DNA from 2 places in the Denitratisoma sp. DHT3 genome. Region 1 is predicted to be linked to the other one. Evidence: predicted binding sites of a transcription regulator. Region 1 holds the regulator's gene; the other holds the start of a gene.
The links. The regulator sigma-54, encoded in region 1, starts transcription at its own class of promoters, with help from an activator protein. The targets are predictions, from matches to a motif close to TGGCACNNTTCCTGCT.
Positions count from the first base shown of each region.

Region 2: the regulator sigma-54 is predicted to act here: its motif matches at 2,253-2,268, upstream of nirB (nitrite reductase large subunit NirB).

Region 1 is NZ_CP020914.1:2,621,131-2,625,545, forward strand. It holds gene recA (recombinase RecA) at 1-113, shown strand, start outside; gene recX (recombination regulator RecX) at 110-544, shown strand; gene lptB (LPS export ABC transporter ATP-binding protein) at 582-1,304, shown strand; gene B9N43_RS12065 (RNA polymerase factor sigma-54) at 1,307-2,737, shown strand; gene hpf (ribosome hibernation-promoting factor, HPF/YfiA family) at 2,749-3,063, shown strand; gene ptsN (PTS IIA-like nitrogen regulatory protein PtsN) at 3,189-3,647, shown strand; gene hprK (HPr(Ser) kinase/phosphatase) at 3,632-4,415, shown strand, end outside.
Region 2 is NZ_CP020914.1:274,671-279,085, forward strand. It holds gene B9N43_RS01295 (TetR/AcrR family transcriptional regulator) at 1-355, opposite strand, end outside; gene B9N43_RS01300 (PQQ-binding-like beta-propeller repeat protein) at 430-2,004, shown strand; gene nirB (nitrite reductase large subunit NirB) at 2,354-4,415, shown strand, end outside.

The DNA.
Region 1 (4,415 bases):
CCCGCGAATTCCTGCGCGAGCGCCCCGAGCTCGCGCAGGAGATCGAAAACAAGGTCCGCACCGCCCTGGGGGTCAGCGTGCTGCCTGCCGGCAGCGGCGCGGACGCCGCGTGAATGATCTGAAGCCTCGCGCCATCCGGCTCCTGGCCCGGCGGGAACACAGCCGGGCGGAGCTGGCACGCAAGCTTTCCCCCCACGGCAGCCCCGAGGAAGTGGACACCGTGCTGACCGAACTGCAAAACGCCAACCTGCTCTCCGACGCCCGTTTCGCCGACAGCTACCTGCGCAGCCAGGGCGCGCGCCTGGGGGCGGCCAAGCTGCGCCAGACCCTGCGCGGCAAGGGCGTGGCCGAGGAGACCATCGCCGCGCGCCTGGCCGCCGCCGACCTGCCCGACGAACTGGAGCGGGTACGGACCCTCTGGGCGCGCAAATTCGGCTCGGCGCCGACGGATGCGCGCGAGTGGGCGCGCCAGGCGCGTTTCCTCCAGTCCCGCGGCTTTGGCACCGACGTGATTCGCAAAGTATTGAAGGAGCTCGCAGAATGAACACCCTCCGGGGAGCCACCTCGAGGGTGGGGACCCCATGACCAAGCTCGCCGCGCAGAACCTGCGCAAGAAATACAAGTCCCGCACCGTGGTGAAGGACGTCTCCTTCGACGTCAACGGCGGCGAAGTGGTGGGCCTGCTGGGCCCGAACGGCGCCGGCAAGACCACTTGCTTCTACATGATCGTCGGCCTGGTGGCCTCGGACGGCGGCAGCATCCAGCTGGGCGACAAGACCCTGACCCACATGCCCATCCACAAGCGGGCGCGGCTGGGGCTGTCCTACCTGCCCCAGGAGAATTCGGTGTTCCGCCGTCTCAGCGTCGCCGACAACATCCGGGCGGTGCTGGAACTGCAGGACCTGGACGAGCAGCAGGTGGAAGGCCGGCTGGACAATCTGTTGCAGGAACTGCACATCTCCCACATCCAGGACAGCGCCGCCATTTCCCTCTCCGGCGGCGAGCGGCGCCGGGTGGAGATCGCCCGCGCCCTGGCCACCGAGCCGCACTTCATCCTGCTCGACGAGCCCTTCGCCGGCGTCGACCCGATCGCGGTGATCGACATCCAGAAAATCATCGGCTTCCTCAAGGAGCGGGGCATCGGCATCCTCATCACCGACCACAACGTGCGGGAAACCCTGGGCATCTGCGACCGGGCGACGATCATCAACGAGGGCGAGGTGCTGGCCTCTGGCCGCCCCGAGGAAATCGTTCATAATGAAAGCGTGCGGCGCGTGTACCTCGGCGAGAACTTCCGCATGTAGTCATGAAACAGACGCTCCAGCTCAAGCTCTCCCAGCACTTGGCGTTGACGCCGCAGTTGCAGCAGTCGATCCGGCTGCTGCAGTTGTCGACGTTGGAGCTGAATCAGGAGATCGAGCAGTTCCTCCAGGAAAATCCGCTGCTGGAACGCGAGGAGCCAGGCGACGATGGCGCCACTTTCGCGCCCCCGGCCGGCGACCTGCCCCAGGCTTCCGCCCCGGAGCCGGCCGCGGCGGACGAGGCGCCAGCGCCGCGCGAGGACGAAGAGCTGGGCTGGGGCGCGGAACTGCCGTCCGGTCCGGGCAGCAAGGACCCGGACGAGGACAACGACGCCGGCGACATCCAGGCATCCGCCACCAGCCTGCGCGATCATTTGCTGGCGCAACTGGCGCTGACCCAGATTTCCAGCCGCGAGCGGGCGCTGGTCGCCTTCCTGATCGAAGCGCTGGACGAGGACGGCTATCTGGCGCAGCCGCTGGACGACCTGCTCGATCTGCTGCCGGAGGATTTCGGCGGCGACCCGGAGTCGCGGCTGGAGGAATTGCGGATCGCCCTGCGTCATCTGCAGCATTTCGATCCGGTCGGCATCGGCGCCCGCAGTCCGCAGGAGTGTCTGGAGTTGCAACTGCTGGCGCGCCCCGCGACCGCGACGCGGGAACTGGCCTGCGCCATCGTCCGCGGCCATCTGGAACAATTGGCGGCGCGGGATTTCGTCCGCCTCAGGAAAGCCCTGAATTGCACCGACGACGCCCTGCGCGACGCCCAGAACCTGATCCTGAGCCTGAATCCGCGGCCCGGCGCGCAATATGCGGCGCTCGACACCCGCTACGTGGTGCCGGACGTGGTGGTGCGCAAGCTGCGCGGCCAGTGGCTCGCCAGCCTCAACGGCGAGGCGATGCCGCGCCTGCGCATCAACCGGCTCTACGCCGACATCCTGCGCCAGAACCGGGGCAGCAGCCTGGCCGGCCACCTGCAGGAAGCCAGGTGGCTGATCAAGAACGTGCAGCAGCGTTTCGACACCATCCTGCGGGTCAGCCAAGCCATCGTGGACCGGCAGCGGGCTTTTTTCGACCATGGCGAAGTGGCGATGCGGCCGCTGACCCTGCGCGAGATCGCCGACACCGTGAGCCTGCACGAATCCACCATCTCGCGCGTGACCACGCAGAAATACCTGGCCAGCCCGCGCGGCATTTTCGAACTCAAATACTTCTTTGGCAGCCACGTCGCCACCGACACGGGCGGCGCGGCCTCCAGCACCGCGATCCGGGCGCTGATCAGGCAGTTGGTCGGCGCCGAGAACGGCAAGAAACCGCTCTCCGACAGCCGGCTCGCGGAAATCCTCGGCGAGCAGGGTATCGTGGTGGCGCGGCGCACCGTCGCCAAGTACCGCGAATCCCTGAGCATTCCGCCGGTCAACCTGAGAAAGACGCTCTGAAAGGAGACACCATGAATTTGAACATCACCGGCCATCACGTGGAGGTCACGCCCGCCATTCATGACTATGCCACAGGCAAGCTCGACCGCGTGATCCGGCATTTCGACCACGTGACCAGCGTCCACGTCATCCTTTCCGTGGAAAAACTGCGTCAAAAAGCGGAAATCACGCTGCACGTGAAGGGGAAGGACATCTACGCCGACGCCACCAACGACGACCTCTACGCCGCCATCGACGCCGTGGTGGACAAGCTCGACCGCCAAGTGCTGCGCCACAAGGAGCGGATCACCGAGCATGCCCGCGACAAGCACCACCCGGTCGAATGAGTTGTTGAACCCGAAGGCGAAGCGGTGAAAAGCACTCCATAAGCGGTCCTTTACCCCGCTCAAATAGCGGGATTTCCCTGTAACGTGCTTTTTGCCGCATCGCCTGATCGCCGCCTTTGATCCTGATGAACCAAATCGCCAAAATCCTGCCGGTCGACAACATCCTGCTCGACCTGGATGCCAGCAGCAAGAAGCGGGTTTTCGAACAGGCCGGACTGCTGTTCGAAAACCGTCATGGGATCGCCCGTGCCACGGTCTATGACGCCCTCTTCGCCCGCGAGAAGCTGGGCTCCACCGGCCTGGGGCAGGGCGTCGCCATCCCCCACGGCCGCATCAAGGGCATCAAGGAGGCGCTGGGCGCGTTCTTCCGCCTGGCCACGCCGGTCCCCTTCGATTCCCCCGACGGCCAGCCCGTCGATCTGATGTTCGTCCTGATGGTGCCGGAAGCCGCCACGGAGCGGCACCTGCAACTGCTGTCCGAGCTGGCGCAGATGTTCTCGGACAAGACCTTCCGCGAGACGCTGCTCAGCACTCCGGATGCCGCGACGCTGCGCGAGCGGATCGCCCAATGGCGCGCAAGCTGACCATCGCCGAACTGTTCGAGACCAAGCGCGAACGCTTGGGCCTGACCCGCATCTGCGGCGACCTGAACCTGCCCATCCGGGTGACCCGGGACGACATTTCTCCCGCCGACCTGGTCGGCCACGTCAACGTCATCCACCCGGAGCGCATCCAGGTCTTCGGCGCCCCCGAGGTCGCCTGGTCGCAGCGCATCCCCGAAGAAAAAATGCGTCAGCAGATGCGCGACTTCATCGCCGCCAACAGCCCCGGCGTGATCGTCGCCGACGGCTGCGAAGTCCCTCATTTCGTCCTGGAGGAATGCGAGCGGGGCCGCACACCGCTGTTCTCGACGCCCCACCCGGCGGCGATGGTGATCGACGCCCTGCGGCTCTACCTGTCGCGGGAATTCGCCGAGACCATTTCGCTCCACGGCGTGTTCATGGACGTGCTGGGCGTGGGGGTGCTGCTCACCGGCGATTCCGGCGTGGGCAAGAGCGAACTGGCGCTGGAGTTGATCACCCGCGGCCACGGCCTGGTGGCCGACGACGTGGTGGAAGTCTCCCGTCTCTCGCCCGAGGCCCTGGAAGGCCATTGCCCCGAGTTGCTGAAGGACTTCATCGAGGTGCGCGGCCTGGGGCTCTTGAACATCCGCACCGTCTTCGGCGAGACCGCCTGCCGGCGCAAGATGCGCCTGCGCCTGATCTGCCACCTGCAGCGGCCCCAGCCCGGCGTGCCCCAGGCGGCGCGCCTGCCCCTGGACGCGCAGAACGAGACCATCCTGGGAGTGCCGG
Region 2 (4,415 bases), 1.3 Mb from region 1:
ATTCCCCGTGCTGGGTCACGTATTGCTGGACGATCAAGAGATAGTTGCGGCCGTCCGGCGTCGCCAGTTTCGAGGCAATGGGCAGCACCAGCGCCTCCACCAGCGATCGTAGATCACGGGTCTTGCCGCCGCGTTTGAGATCGGACAGCCGTTGAGCCCTGATTTTTTCGATCTCTTCGAGATGCCGTTCGAAGATGGCCCGGATCAGGCCCTCCCGGGAGCCGAAGTGGTAGTGCAGTGCCGAGCTGTTGCGCTGTTCCGCCAACTGGATGATGGCCTGGGTTTGCGTACGCTCGATGCCCTCCCGTGCGAAGAGATGCTCGGCGGCGTGCAGCAGGCGGGTGCGGGTATCCATGGATTCTGATTGACGTAATGGCGGCCATTATAGTAGCGTAATGGATGCCATTAATGAATGAGGGGGGAGCGTTCATGTCCAGCGGATTCCAGCTTTGCGCTTGCGCGATCGTGGCGGCCGTGTTGTCCGTCGTCGATCTTCCAGTGGCCTGGGGAGCGTCGGTCTATGCGCCAAGCGGATGGGCCTCGCTGCATCAAAGCGAGGCCAACCGCAGATCGCAGCCCGTCGACTTGCCGACGCAGTACCGGAGCTGGACGGCCCTCCAGGGCGCTGCCACGCTCACGGTTCCGACGGTGGGGCCCGACGGCCATCTGTACGCGACCACCGGCCAGGGGCGGGGGCATTCCAATCTGCACGCCTTCACGCTGGATGGCGCCTTGCTGTGGCAGGCCAAGCCCATGGAGAACATGAACGATCTCGACGGCTGTGCGATCCTGTCCAGTCCGATCGTCGATCGCGAGGGCGATGTCTATATTTCCGACTGCAATCAACTCTGGTCGTTCAAGCCCGACGGCAAGGTGAAGTGGGTCGTCGATCTGCCGGCCGCTCCTGCGGGAGCGCATTTCCAACGTCCCGACTTCCCGATCAACGCCTTTACGACGGCCGTGTTCACCAAGGACGGGGATGTGTTGGGCGTCACGAATTTCGGTCAGGTGGTGGTCGTGGATCGCGCCACCGGGAAGCCGAGGGCCGATGTGGTCCGGCTGCCGGGATTGATTCCGCCCAAAAGCACGAAGTATCCCCTGCGCGACGCTATCCTCGGCTTCGGCCTGATGGACCCCGGCCTCCGGGATTGGGCGTGGCAGTTGATCTTTGGCGGAGAAATGAATTCCGCCAATACGCCGGCCGTGGACATGCGTACCGGGCGCATTTTCGTTGCGGTCAGTTCGGTCGCACCGGGGCGCGGCGTTTTGATGGGGTTTGATTTGAAGCCCCGATCCGACGGGAAACTGACAGTCGAGATCGCCTTCAGCAGCGATATGGGGCCGGGCAGCGGTTCCAGCCCGACGCTGTCCCCCGATGGCCGCTTCGCCTATGTCAGCGACGACGATGGAATGTTCTACGCCTTCGATACGGCGAACGGAAAGCGGGCATGGACGGTCCAGACCAAGGCCGCCGCCGGCGCGGCCGCGGTCGGGGAGGACGGAACCATCGTGGCGCTTCAGGAGGTCGATGCCTTCGCCATCGCCATCGATCCCAACGGGCATCGGCTCTGGGAAAGCGACATCGGCAACCTGGTCAAGGCCGCCTTGCCTTCGCGCTGGTATCTGGGCGGGCCGGTTGCGAGGAGCACCGGCAATCCGGTCATCGTGAAGGGCATGGTGCTGGAGCCCGTGGTGTACTGCTACACGCTGGGCTGGGGGAAATGGCGGATTCCCATTCCCATCCGTTCCGCCATCGTCGCCATCGATATGAAGACCGGCAAGGGGATCAAGGAGATCGTCGGCCTGTCCGACGATTCCTCCGGCATCACGGCGGTTTTGCCCGACGGAACGATCATCAACAGCCTCGGAAGCGTTCTGACGTCCGCGGTGGAGCCGCTTGCATGGCTCATGAACCGGCTGCTTCCCGGCCCGTTGAAACAACTGGAAGCCAGGGGCGGCATCCAGGTCTCGCGCCCGGTTCGCGCATCGAAAGACGCGATGTAGCCGGATACAAGCAATGGGGCGTCGCGGGGCGCTGGCGATAACCGGCCGAACCCCGCCCGCAGCTCGCTCGCGCCTACGCCTTGATCGACACGGCCGATGCCGAAGATCCCAATCGGGATCAGGGGCGGCCCAAGTGGTGCATTCCCGGCGCACGGCTGCGCCGCAGTGGTGCGCGACCCGTCCAAGAAGATTCCGTCAGAAGATCGTTGAATGCCATGAATCCGCATCCTGAGCGGATCGGCAAGGAATGGCACAACGCTTGCTGAATGATCTGGCAAGGCGAAGCCGGATGCCCTCGACCGCATCGAGGGCGGTCGGGCGCCGCAACGAGTGGCGGAAAGGACGTGCAATGAAAAAGTCGAAACTGGTTCTGGTGGGCAACGGCATGGCCGGCGTGCGCACCCTCGAGGAACTGCTCAAGCTGGCGCCGGATCTCTACGACATCACGGTGTTCGGCGCCGAGCCCCATCCCAACTACAACCGCATCCTGCTCTCGCCGGTGCTGGCCGGCGAGATGACCTTGCAGGACATCGTGCTCAACGACTGGGACTGGTACCGCGACCACGGCATCACGCTGCACGCCGGGCGGAAGGTGGCGCGGATCGACCGCACCGGCCGCAAGGTGATCGCCGCCGACGGCAGCGAGACGCACTACGACCGCCTGCTGCTGGCCACCGGCTCGACGCCCTTCATCCTGCCGGTGCCGGGCCACGACCTGCCGGGAGTGATCGCCTACCGCGACATCGCCGACACCGAGGCGATGATCGACGCGGCCGCCTACCACGCGCACGCGGTGGTGATCGGCGGCGGCCTCTTGGGCCTGGAGGCCGCCAACGGCCTGGCCCTGCGCGGCATGAAGGTGACCGTGGTGCATCTGTCGCCGTGGATCATGGAGCGCCAGCTGGACAAGGCGGCCGCCGACATGCTGATGGCCTCGCTGGCGCAAAAGGGCCTGTGCTTCAAGCTCGGGCGCCAGACCGAGTCCCTGATCCAGGGCGAGAGCGGCCGGGTCTGCGGCGTGCGCTTCAAGGACGGCGAGAGCATTCCCGCCGACCTGGTGGTGATGGCGGCGGGCATCCGCCCCAATGCGGAGCTGGCGGCGCAGGCCGGCATCCACTGCGACCGCGGCATCGTGGTCAACGACACGCTGCAGACCTACGACCCCCGCATCTATGCCGTGGGCGAGTGCGCCAACCATCGCGGCACGGCCTACGGCCTGGTGGCGCCGCTGTTCGAGCAGGCCAAGGTGTGCGCCAACCATCTGGCGCTGTACGGCATCGGCCGCTACCAGGGCTCGGTCACGTCCACCAAGCTCAAGGTGACGGGCATCGACGTCTTTTCCGCCGGCGACTTCAAGGGTGGCGAGGGCGTCGACGAGATCGTCCTGCAGGACCCCGCCGGCGGCATCTACAAGAAACTCTGCGTCAAGGACGAGGTGCTGGTGGGCGCCGTGATGTACGGCGACACCGCCGACGGCGCCTGGTATTTCCAGTTGCTGCGGGAGCGCAAGAACATCGCCGCGATCCGCGAGCAACTGATGTTCGGCCAGAGCCATATCGGCGACGCCGGCCACGCCGGCCAGAACAAGGCCGCCGCGTTGCCCGACGAGGCCGAGGTTTGCGGCTGCAACGGTGTGTGCAAGGGCACCATCGTCAAGGCGATCAAGGAGCAAGGGCTGTTCACCCTGGAGGACGTGCGCAAGCACACCAAGGCGTCCTCCTCCTGCGGCTCCTGCACCGGCCTGGTGGAACAGCTCCTGGCCTCCACCGTCGGCGGCGCCTATCAGCCGGCGCGCGGCCAGGACAAGCCGCTCTGCGCCTGTACCGACCATTCCCACGGCGAGGTGCGCCGCGCGATCCGCGAGCACAAGCTCTACACCATTCCCCAGACCATGCATTTCCTGGAGTGGAAGACGCCCGACGGCTGCGCCGCCTGCCGCCCGGCGCTCAACTACTACCTGATTTCCACCTGGCCCCACGAGGCCCGCGACGACCCGCAGTCGCGCTTCATCAACGAGCGGGCCCACGCCAACATCCAGAAGGACGGCGGCTATTCGGTGGTGCCGCGGATGTGGGGCGGCCTCACCACGCCGGACGAGCTGCGGGCGATCGCCGCCGTGGCGGAAAAGTATGCGATCCCCACCATCAAGGTCACCGGCGGCCAGCGCATCGACCTGCTCGGCGCGAAGAAGGAGGACCTGCCCGGCATCTGGGCCGACCTCGGCGCGGCGGGCATGGTTTCCGGCCACGCCTACGGCAAGAGCCTGCGCACGGTGAAGACCTGCGTCGGTTCCGAGCACTGCCGCTTCGGCACCCAGCGCTCGATGGACATGGGCGTGAAGCTGGAGAGGGAGCTGTTCGGCATGTGGTCGCCGCACAAGGTGAAGCTGGCGATCTCGGGCTGCCCGCGCA